Thioclava sp. GXIMD2076: one gene and its partner. The protein of the gene in region 2 interacts with the protein of the main gene of each other region in a pairwise test. Links are inferred from orthologs where the notes say so. Each region holds a gene or a part of one and is shown on either strand. Other genes may lie near its edges.

Region 1 (3,507 bases), 180 kb from region 2 along the record:
AAGGCTCGAAGGCGCGGGTCATTGAGACCGCTGGCACAGGGCCCACCTCGATCCGGTCCACACCCGCTCCTGCGACCGACCAGACACCGGCAAAGACGCTCTCCTGCACCATCAGTGCAGGGATGCCACGGATCTTCATGGCAACTTCGCCCTGCCCCATCGTCTCGGCGATCAGGGCGCGGTTGGGCGCATCCAGCCCCGACAGATCGAAGCTCGCCATACCGCCTCTGGCACAGGCCTCGGCGGCCTTGGCGATATCGGCCAGCGTCTTCAGCGCAGGGGTCACAGCGGAGGGGTCATCGACCTCGGGCATATGCGCAGAATAGGTGCGCATACCCGAGGGCAACTCCATATATTCCAGCTCCTCGCCGGTTTCCTGAGAGCCGGGACCAAAGCCCATAGGCGGCAGATGGAAGTTACTCACCATGGGATCAACCTTTCAGATCAAGGATATGCGAGGTGCGGGCGATATAGTCATCCCAGTCACGCACTTTCTCGATGGCCCCCAGATAGGTGCCGTCGCGGTAAAACAGGAAGCCCGGGGTCTTCAGCGCGCGGGTCTCCTGGCGTAGCTCGGCCTCGATCGCGTCATCGATCACCGCACAGTCGAACATGTTCTGGAAGGTCATCCGCAGCTCGGGCAGAACCACCGCCGCATCGGGCGTCTCCAGATTGCGCTTGGCATCCCCGGGCACAAAGAGGCAGTGCACCCCTTCGGCGCCGGTGAACTCGGCCACCGCCTCCATCGTGGCAAGGCGGGGATAGGAGAACTCGTTACTCAAACGCTGCACGAGGGGATGGACCTCTCCCGAGGGAGTCACGTCACTGGGCATTACGAAATCATGCATGGGATAATCCTTCAGGCGGTCTTGCGCCCCTGCGCGGCAGCAGCAGCCAGATGGGGGGGAAGTTCGGGGGTGCGGGCTTCCAGATCGGCAAATGCCGCCCCCAGATCGCCGCCGGTCATCAGCGCGCGCAGGCCATCCAGGGCCGCCGAAATCTTGGCCGCCTCGCCGGCCGAAATCACCTCGCGTGCCGCCCCCAGAAAGACCAGAAGCCAGTCACCGGCCTCGGCCTCGGGGGTCAGCGACAGGTCGATGATCTGTGGCTGGCCATCCTCAATCACATCACCGCAGATGCCGTCCCGCGCAAGCAGCTGCAAAGGCACACCGACACACATCAGGCGCGCCCCTTGGCGGCCGGAGGAAAGAAGCGGTGATCACCGATACGGCAGGCATCTTCCGCGTCGGGGCGGCCCCCCTCATAGGCGCTGCGCTGGATGGAGATATCGGCGAGATCTCCACTCTCGGTGCGGCCTTCGGTCACGCCGATATCCCAGCGACCCAGCTCGCGGATACATTCGTCAATGGCAGGCAGGATCTGGGCCGAGGTCACGGCCCGCAATCCGCCACCATAATCCTCGATCTCCTCGGGCTGGCAACCGATCAGCGTGATGTAATCGGGCGCATGGCCCATCAGCTCGGCCGTTGCCAGCACGTCCTGAAACCCCGTCTGGTGCAGGCTCATCTTCTTGGCGCCCATGAAAGCGGGCACATCGCGGTCGCGCAGCGTGACCAGCGTGCCGGGCTCCAGCCCGAAATCCACGGCATCGAACACGATCAGCGCGTCGCAATCCTCGATGAAGGGCAGCAGATACAGACCCTGCGTGCCGCCATCCATCAGCCGCACATTCGCGGGCACAGCATGGGTCTGCGCCATCGTCTCGACGCAGCGCACCCCGAAGCCCTCATCGGCCCAGAGCACATTCCCGATTCCCAGAACTAGGATATTACGCGGTATCTGCGTGGTGGTGGCTGGCATGGCGTCCTCCTTTCGCCCGCTGGCAAGAGGCTTTGCGCCTCCGGTCGTTATGTGACCATATCCAGCAGGTCCCCAAAAAAGGAGCCCATCGCCATTAATCGCGTTATTTAATTATGATGTTGTTATTCATAAATAAAACATGAAAAGCTACATCCTGCGCCCAACTTAGGTAGAATGTAGCTTTCCAGTTTACTCGGAAAGAGGCTGCAAACTATCCAGCTTGCGGATCAGCGCTCCCAATCGCGTTCGGTCTCCAGTGCCTCTACATCGCGGTTGCAGGTCACGAGCGCACCTTGCAGGAAGCTCCCCTTGAAATGGGCGGCAAAATCCTTTTCCTCGAGCTTGCCGTCAATCCGCACTCCGTCCGCAGGCGAGCCGTGGCCGACATAGCGCAACTGCGCATCGCCCTGCTTGGTCCAGAAGAACGGAATCCGGTCGAAGCCCCCATCGGTCTCACCCAGAAGGAAGGCCGCAAGATGTGCGCCCTGATCGCCCGCATGGGCCCAATGCTCGATGCGCAACCGGCCCGAACCGTCACAGGCGGGATAGTTGGCGATATCGCCAATCGCGTAAATCGCGGGATCGGAGGTGCGGAAATAGGTATCCACCTGCACACCGTTCTCTTTTTCGGCCAGCTCCAGCCCCGCCGCCTTGGCCAGCGCCAGATCGGGCTTCACGCCTACACCCAGCACGACCATATCAGCGTCAATCTTGCGGCCATCCTTCAGCGTGACCTGTGCGCCGTCATAGCTGGTCAGCGTCGTTTCCAGATGGAAACTGACCCCATCCGCCTCGTGCTGGCTCTGAACGAAGTGACCGATCTCAGCGCCAAGGGTCTTCTCCATCGGCACCTTGTCCTGTGTGACCACATGGACCTTGCGATCCTTGGAGGCAAGCGCCCCTGCCGCCTCGAGCCCGATAAAGGACGAACCGAGCACCACGATCGATTTCGCCCGTTCCGCGCGCCCGAGGATGGCGCGGGCATCGGCTAGGCTGCGAAGAGTGAAAACCGCCTCATGGTCGGCACCGTCGAATTCGGGCGTAATCGGCGTGGCACCGGTGGCCAGAACCAGCGTCTCGTAAGGCAGCGTCTGCCCGTCCGACAGGCGCAGCTGTTTTTTCTGACGGTTGATCGCCTCGGCCTTCACCCCACGCAGGATCGTGGGGCGCGGATTGTGCGGATGGCCGAAGGGGAGTGCGGCCTCCTCGGGGTTCTTCGCGCCCGAAAGCACCTGTTTGGAGACAAAGGTCCGGTCATAAGGCGCATCGAGATCCTCGGTGATCAGCGTCACACGCGCACCTTCGCCTGCCGTCACGAAATGGTCGGCCACGGCATGGCCCGCGGCCCCCGCGCCCACCACCACGATCCTCTCACGGCTGCCGGAAGCATCCGGCGCTTCGGGCTGGCCCTGCTTGCCGGTGACACGCAAGATCCCCCCCGCGATCTCGACCTTGTAACAGCCAAGAGGCGTGATGGCGGGCGCACCGGTGGCCTCGCCGGTCTCGAGGTCAAACCGCGCATGGTGGAAGGGGCAGCGGATCTCGCCTTCCGCCACGATACCAGTGCCCAGATCGGCACCCAGATGGGTACAGCGTGCCGAGACAGCGAAGGCGCGATCCCCCTGCCGGACCACGGTGACCTCCTGATCGCCGAAGCTGCCGGTTAGCGGTTGGTTCTCTTCAAGC
Region 2 (8,095 bases):
ATGGCGCGCGCGCAGGATCATCTTCTCGAGATAGCCCTCGCCATTACCGAAGGCGGCCTCGGCCTCACGACGGCCCTCGCGGACCTTCTCGACCAGTTCCTCGGGGCCATTGATCGGACGCATGCCGCGCCCGCCACCGCCCCACGAGGCTTTGAGCATCAACGGATAGCCGATTTCGGCGGCCTCTGCCTTGATCGCATCGAAATCATCGCCCAGCACCTCGGTCGCGGGGATGACCGGCACACCGGCCTTGATCGCCACGCGGCGTGCGGAGGCCTTGTCGCCCAGCGCACGCATCGTCTCGGCCTTGGGGCCGATGAAGGTGATGCCGTTCTTCGCACAGGCCTCGACGAAATCGGGATTCTCGGAGAGAAGGCCGTAGCCCGGATGGATCGCATCCGCCCCCGAGAGCTTTGCCACACGGATGATCTCGTCGATGGCGAGATAGGCACCCACAGGGCTGAGGCCGCGGCCGATCTGATAGGCCTCATCGGCTTTGAACCGGTGCAGGCCCAGCTTGTCCTCCTCGGCATAGACGGCGACCGTCTTCTTGCCGAGCTCATTGGCTGCACGCATAACACGAATGGCAATCTCGCCACGGTTGGCGACAAGGATCTTCTCGAACATAGCGCCTTACTCCTCCTACTCTTCCTTATGGCTAGCCTAGCGGTGCCGCGCTGCGGCGCAAGTGTGGAGGCTTTGAGAATATGCAAAACCGGAGAGTTTTATTTACCAAAACGACCAGTTTTTGCAGGCCTGGCGTGAACTGCCGAAATTTGCATCCAAAACACCGCGTCTCATGGCGGGAGCGGCCAGCCTATTGACAGCACGCGCGCTTCGGGCAAAGCAGAGGCCATGACGGATTTGCGCCCGGTGGGCTATATCATTGGTCTTCTGATTACCGCGCTGGGCATCTTCATGCTGATTCCGGCTGCGCTGGATCTGTATCGCGGCGACCCCAACTGGCAGGCCTTCACCGAGAGCGCGATGATCTGTGTGATCGTCGGCGGGCTACTGGCGCTGGCGGCCCATGACAGTCTGGGGCAGGTGCTGGATCTGCGGCAGAGCTTCGTGCTGACCAGCGGTGTCTGGGTGGCGCTGCCGGCAATGGGGGCGCTGCCTTTCATGATCGGGGCGCCGCATCTCTCGTTCACAGATGCCTATTTCGAGGCGATGTCGGGGATGACGACGACAGGCACCACGGTTATCCCAAAGCTCGACGATCTGCCCCATTCGGCCAATCTCTGGCGGGCGATCCTGCAATGGCTCGGGGGGCTCGGGATCATCATCGTCGCGATGATCTTCCTGCCGGTGATGAAGGTCGGGGGCATGCAGTTCTTCCGCTCCGAGGGTTTCGATACGCTGGGAAAGGTGCTGCCGCGCGCCCGCGAGATTTCCCGCGCGCTGATCCGTATCTATCTGGGGCTGTCGGTGCTCTGCTGCGGGGCGTTCATGCTGTCGGGGATGAGCTTCTATGATGCCATCCTGCATTCGCTGACCACCATCTCCACAGGCGGTTTTTCCAGCGAGGACAAGAGCTTCGGTGCGTTCCTCGGGGCACCCGAATATGTGGCCTCGGTCTTCATGCTACTGGCGGCGATGCCGTTCATCCGTTTCGTGCAGCTGGTGAAAGGCGATGCCGGTCCGATCTGGCGTGATCCTCAGGTGCGCGCCTTCCTTCGCTGGCATCTCTACGCGATCCTGATCATCGTCATCTACCGCCTGTTCCGCCACGAGGATCCGTTCTGGCCGACGCTGCGCGAGACGATTTTCAACGTCGTCTCGACCTTCACCGGCACGGGCTATTCCTCGGTCGATGTTACCCAATGGGGGCATCTGGCTTTTGTCATACTGATCGTTGTCGGGCTGATCGGGGGCTGCACCGCCTCGACGGGCTGTTCGGTCAAGGTCTTCCGCTATCTGATCCTGATCGAGTCGATCAAGGCACAGGTGCGCCGCCTCTATAGTCCGCATCGGGTGACGCTGATCCGCTATGACGGGCATCCCGTGACGGAAGATGTGGTCAACTCGGTGATGGCGTTCTTCTCCTTCTTCATTCTCAGCTTCGGCCTGCTGATCGTTGCACTGGCACTGACCGGGCTCGAAACACGCACGGCGGTTACCGCTGCATGGACGGCGATCGCCAATGTCGGGCCATGTTGGGGGCCGGAGGTGTCGGCCAACGGTTCAATCGTAAGCTTCCCCGAAACTGCCAAATGGCTGATGTCCTTTGGCATGTTTCTCGGTCGGCTGGAGCTTCTGTCGGTGCTAGTGCTGTTCCTGCCGCGATTCTGGCGGGCGTGAGCCGGAGCTGATCGGGCCTGTTCCAAGGCAGCAACGAAAAACGGCGCCCCGATCGGGGCGCCGTTTTGTTTTGCCATACAGCCCGATTTAGCCGAGCGCATCGTTGCAGCGTTTGCAGGTATGGGCGTGCTGGTGCGTGCCGACATCCGGCAGGATGCGCCAGCAACGTTCGCATTTCTCGCCCTCGGCCATCTCGAAGACCACGGCCACACCCGCCACATCGGGCAGGCGGAAGGCCTCGGCAGGGGCCGCATCCGCCGTCAGCGTGATGCCGGAGGTGATGCACAGATCCTCGAAGGGCACTGTTTTCAGCACGTCCAAAAGCTCCGCATCCTCCACATGCACAACGGGTGCCGCCTCGAGCGAGGCACCGATCACCTTGTCGCGGCGCTGCACCTCGAGGGCTGCGGTCACGGCACGGCGGGCACGGCGGATCGCCTCCCATTTCTGGGCCAGTGCGGCATTGCGCCACTCGGCAGGCGTCTCGGGGAAGTCCTCGAGATGGACCGAGGCCTCCGCACCCTCAAAGCGCGACAGCCAGACATCTTCCATCGTAAATGGCAGGATCGGCGCGAGCCATGTGGTCAGGCGATGGAACAGGATATCCATCACCGTGCGGGCGGCACGGCGGCGGGTGCTGTCTGCCGGGTCGCAATAGAGCGCGTCCTTGCGGATGTCGAAATGGAAGGCCGACAGCTCGATCGTGCAGAAGGTGAAGAGCTTCTGGAACACGGACTGGAAGTTGAAGGCGCGGTAATCTGCCTGGATTTCCGTGTCGAGCTCCGCCAGACGGTGCAGGATGAAGCGCTCGAGCTCGGGCATTTCCGAAACATCCAGACGCTCGCTCTCGTCGAAATCCTTCAGCGCGCCGAGCATATAGCGCAGCGTGTTGCGCAGGCGGCGATAGCTATCAGCCACGCCCTTGAGGATTTTCGGACCGATCCGCTGGTCGGCGGTGTAATCGGCCTGTGCCACCCACAGACGCAGGATATCGGCGCCATATTCCGAGATTACCTCTTGCGGCGCGACGGTGTTGCCGATGGATTTGGACATTTTCATGCCCTTCTCATCCAGCGTGAACCCATGGGTGACCACATTGCGATAGGGCGCACGGCCCTTGGTGGCCGAGGCCTGCAGGAGCGAGGAATGGAACCAGCCACGGTGCTGGTCGGTGCCTTCCAGATAGACATCCGCGATGCCATCGGGGGTGCCATCCTCGCGGTCACGCAGCACGAAGGCATGGGTGGACCCAGAGTCGAACCATACATCCAGCACGTCGAAGACCTGATTGTAGTCCTCGGGGTTCACGATGCCATCGAGCACGCGGGCCTTGAAGCCCTCTTCATACCAGACATCGGCGCCTTTTTCCTCGAAGGCTGCGGTGATGCGGGCATTCACTTCCGCGTTGCGCAGCAGGAAGTCCTCGGCATCGGGTTTGGCGCCGACTTTGGTAAAGCAGGTCAGCGGCACGCCCCAGGCGCGCTGGCGCGACAGAACCCAGTCGGGGCGCGTCTCGATCATCGAATGCAGGCGGTTCTTGCCGCGCTCGGGGGTGAAGGTCACCAGTTCCTCGATGGATTTCAGCGCGCGCTGACGGATGGTGTCACCATAGGTGCCCATGCCGTCCTCCATTTTCGCATCGATGGCGGCAAACCATTGCGGCGTGTTGCGATAGATCAGCGGTGCCTTCGAGCGCCAGCTATGCGGATAGCTGTGCTTCAGCTTGCCCTTGGACAGCAGCGCACCGGCATAGGCCAGCTGCTTGATGTTTTCCACATTGGCGGGCCCGTCCTTGCCATCATCGGCCACGATCTTCATGCCGGCAAAGAGCGGCAGATCAGCGCGATAGGAGCCATCGGCCTCGATGTTATAGGTCATCTTGAGGCCGAATTTCAGGCCCAGCTGATAGTCGTCATCACCATGCGACGGCGCGGTATGGACAAAGCCCGTGCCCGCATCATCGGTCACATGATCGCCCGGCAGCATGGGGACATCGTAATCCCACTCGCCATTGGCGCCTTCGACACCCGCATAGGGGTGGTTGAGGATCACGCCCTCGAATTCCGAAGTCGCCACATCGCGGATGCGCGAATAGCCCTCGACCTTGGCGGAATTCATCACATCATCGGCCAGCTTGTCGGCCAGCACGATCAGCTCGCCCGCTTCCGCCGTGGATTTTTCGGCGGGAATATCCACACGGTAGAGGCCGTAGGACATGGACGGGCCATAGGCCACCGCGCGGTTTTGCGGGATGGTCCAGGGCGTGGTGGTCCAGATCACGACCGAAGCGCCGTCCAGCACATCGGCCTTGGGCTTGAAGCGGACCCAGATCATGTGGCTCGTGTGGTCGTGATATTCGACCTCTGCCTCGGCCAGCGCGGTCTTCTCGACCGGCGACCACATCACGGGTTTCGAGCCCTGATAGAGCGTGCCATTCATCAGGAAGGTCATGAACTCTTCCGCGATCACGCGCTCGGCGTGGAAATTCATGGTCAGGTAGGGGTCGTCCCAATTCCCGTAAACGCCAAGGCGCTTGAATTCCTCGCGCTGGATATCGACCCAGCCTTCGGCAAACTTGCGGCATTCCTGACGGAAGTCGATGACCGGAACTTCGTCCTTGTCCTTGCCGGCCTTGCGGTATTGCTCCTCGATCTTCCATTCGATCGGCAGGCCGTGGCAATCCCAGCCCGGAACATAGCGCGCGTCATGGCCCATCATCTGGTGCGAACGGGTGATGATGTCCTTGATCACCTTGTTCAGCGCGTGGCCGATATGGAGATGCCCGTTGGCATAGGGAGGGCCGTCATGCAGCGTGAAGGGGGTGCGGCCTTGGGCTTTTTCGCGCAGCCGGTCATAGATGCCGATCTTCGCCCAACGCTCGAGCCATTCGGGCTCGCGCAGGGGCAGGCCCGCGCGCATCGGGAAATCGGTTTCGGGCAGGAAGACGGTATCGTGGTAATCGACGGATTTGTCGGTCGTGTCGGCACACATAGGGAGCATATCCTTGGAAGGGGATCGGTCGGGCGGCGCAGTGCCTGCCCGTCATCTGGCACACATCACCCGGCTACCCTGACGCGTCAGAGCGCCGGGCCGGTAATTCGCAGGATGTGGTCACAAAATGTCATGGGGGCCTTATAGGCGGGCCGGAGGGGCTGGGCAAGCGAATGCTTGCGGAGCGCGTCCCGATAGGGGGCTTATTTGTGGGGCGGTCGCAGGGGCGCTGCCCCTCTTGGCGCTTCGCGCCAATTCACCCCGGGATATTTGGAGACGCTGGAAGGCGGAAAGTAAAAAGGCACCCCGGAGGGTGCCTTCCTTCAGGTCGGGTCGGACGCGATCAGTTGCGCGCTTTGTCGACCAGCTTGCCTTTGCCGATCCAGGGCATCATCTCGCGCAGTTTCGCACCGGTCTGTTCGATCGGGTGCTCGTCATTGGCGCGGCGCGACGCTTTGAGGGTCGGTTGACCGACCGAGTTTTCGAGCATGAAGTCACGCACGAATTTGCCGGTCTGGATGTCCGTGAGGACGGCTTTCATGCGGGCTTTGGTTTCCTCGTAGGGGAGGATACGCGGGCCCGAGACATATTGGCCGTATTCCGCGGTGTTCGAGATCGAGTAATCCATGGTGGCGATACCGCCCTCATAGATCAGGTCGACGATCAGTTTCACTTCGTGCAGGCACTCGAAATAGGCCATTTCCGGCTCGTAGCCTGCCTCGACGAGGGTCTCGAAGCCGCAACGGATCAGTTCGACCAGACCGCCACAGAGAACGGCTTGCTCGCCGAAGAGGTCGGTTTCGCATTCCTGACGGAAATTGGTCTCGATGATGCCCGAGCGGCCGCCACCGATGGCCGAGCAATAGGACAGCGCGATGTCTTGCGCGCGGCCGGTTGCGTCGGTTTCGACTGCGAAGAGGCAGGGCACGCCGCCGCCTTTGACGTATTCGCCACGCACGGTGTGGCCCGGACCTTTGGGCGCCATCATGATGACATCGACGCCGGCTTTCGGCTCGATCAGGCCGAAATGCACGTTCAGGCCGTGGGCAAAGGCAATCGCTGCACCTTCGCGCAGGTTGTCATGCACATATTTCTTGTAGGTTTCGGCCTGCAGTTCGTCGGGCATGGCGAACATGATAACATCGGCCCAAGCAGCGGCTTCGGCGATGCCCATGACGGCCAGACCTTCTGCTTCGGCTTTCTTGGCCGAGGGTGAGCCTTCGCGCAGCGCGATGGCAAGGTTTTTTGCGCCCGAGTCGCGCAGGTTCAGCGCATGGGCGTGGCCCTGGCTGCCATAGCCGAGAATAGCAACTTTGAGATCCTTGATCAGGTTCACATCGCAGTCGCGATCATAGAATACACGCATGTTCTTTCCTCCACTTGCGGTTGGGGCCACAATACAGGTTCAGACAAAAATTCCCATGACGATCGGAATAAAATATGCGTAATATCGAAATTGTAATTCGTAATTTTCGATCTGGATGAAATATTCATGCAACTTGATGATGTGGATCGGCGGATCTTGCGCCATCTGATGGCCGATCCGGCGCAGAGCAATGCCGATCTGGCCGAGCGGGCGGGGCTGACCACGGCCACCTGTTGGCGCCGGATCGAGAAGATGCAGGCCGAGGGGGTCTTGCAGGGGCGGCAGGCGATCATCAACTGGCGGGCCTTGGGGTGGGAGGTCGAAGTGTCCTTGCGCTTCACGCTCGACAAGACAAATCCGCGGGCTTTCGACCAGTTTCTGGAGGCCGCCCGTAAGGTGCCGGAGGTGATCGAGATCCAGACCTTTCTTGGCCAGACCGATGTGCGGCTCAATGTGATTGCCCGTGACATGGCGCATTACCAGCAGATCTACCGTAGCCAGATCCTGTCCCTGCCGCATATCCAGGAGACCGACGCGCTGATGCTGATTTCCAAGGTGAAGGATAGCACGGAGTTGCCGCTATGATCGCGTTCGACGATATCGATCGTCAGATCCTGCGCGCGCTGGCCGAGGATGGAACGTTGAATGCAGGTGCTTTGGGGCGGCGGCTCGGGATGTCGCAGCCCTCCGCATGGCGGCGGGTGAAGCGGTTGCAGGATGCCGGCGTGCTGGCGGGCACGCGGGCGGTGATCGACCGTGCGGCGGTGGGCTTTGGCGTGACGGTGTTTCTGGGGATCAAGCTCGCCACGCGAGGCCGCGTTAGCCTCGAGGATTTCGAGCGCGCGGCAGGGGCGATTACGGAGGTGCAGGTGATCCAGCACGTTCTGGGCCAGTTCGATTACCGGTTGCAGGTGACCGCCCGTGACATTCCCGATTTCGAGCGGGTGCTCCGGCGGCGGATCATGACGCTTCCGGCGGTTGGTCATGTCGAAGCGAATGTGATGCTCTCCGAGGAGCGCCGTCTCGGACCGCTCGGGTAGTGCTCAAAAATACGCCGTTTGGTTACTTTATGAACATTCCGCCTCAATGATAGGGAAAATCAGGCTCTTGGCTTGGGGGCAGCATGGACCTCGGGCATAAATACCGAGAAGAGGCGGGGAAAGGACGCATGATGTTTGATCACAAGAGTTCCCCGCAGATGCAGCGCAGCCATGGCGATGCCGCCGTGCGCTTTGAGGCCGGTCGGCTGAAAGGGCTGCGCCAGCGCGGCTCGGCCAAGGCGCAGCTGCCGCGTGTGGGCGCGGTGCCGGAGGTGGTGTTTCTCAATACCTCGGGTGGTCTGACCTCGGGCGATACCTTGTCCTATGCGCTTGATATCGAAGGAGGCCGCGTGGTGGCCACCACCCAGGCGGCCGAGCGCGCTTACCGTGCCGA

The links. The genes of interacting proteins can lie anywhere in the genome.
Region 1: the proteins of ileS (region 2) and WDB91_RS00995 interact in binary tests that used the Escherichia coli proteins (3 or more experiments, as listed by UniProt). The link is inferred for Thioclava sp. GXIMD2076 from one-to-one orthologs.

What each region holds. Positions count from the first base shown.
Region 1 is NZ_CP149932.1:184,279-187,785, forward strand. The notes cover bases 1-2,967. They hold WDB91_RS00995 (HyaD/HybD family hydrogenase maturation endopeptidase), read right to left. Parts: upstream 1,822-2,967; coding sequence 1,180-1,821; downstream 1-1,179. Other genes in these bases: WDB91_RS00980 (hydrogenase expression/formation protein), read right to left, coding at 1-427; WDB91_RS00985 (hydrogenase accessory protein), read right to left, coding at 432-848; WDB91_RS00990 (HypC/HybG/HupF family hydrogenase formation chaperone), read right to left, coding at 860-1,180; WDB91_RS01000 (FAD-dependent oxidoreductase), read right to left, coding at 2,049-2,967. In the rest of the region: more of WDB91_RS01000, read right to left, coding at 2,968-3,507.
Region 2 is NZ_CP149932.1:3,527-11,621, reverse strand. Bases 2,192-5,643 are described here. They hold ileS (isoleucine--tRNA ligase), read right to left. Parts: upstream 5,296-5,643; coding sequence 2,392-5,295; downstream 2,192-2,391. Other genes in these bases: ilvC (ketol-acid reductoisomerase), read right to left, coding at 5,639-5,643; WDB91_RS00060 (TrkH family potassium uptake protein), read left to right, coding at 2,192-2,304. Also shown: WDB91_RS00065 (pyruvate carboxylase), read right to left, coding at 1-627; more of WDB91_RS00060, read left to right, coding at 856-2,191; more of ilvC, read right to left, coding at 5,644-6,661; WDB91_RS00045 (Lrp/AsnC family transcriptional regulator), read left to right, coding at 6,788-7,246; WDB91_RS00040 (Lrp/AsnC family transcriptional regulator), read left to right, coding at 7,243-7,701; WDB91_RS00035 (urease accessory protein UreD), read left to right, coding at 7,860-8,095. UniProt on the Escherichia coli protein: Catalyzes the attachment of isoleucine to tRNA(Ile). As IleRS can inadvertently accommodate and process structurally similar amino acids such as valine, to avoid such errors it has two additional distinct tRNA(Ile)-dependent editing activities.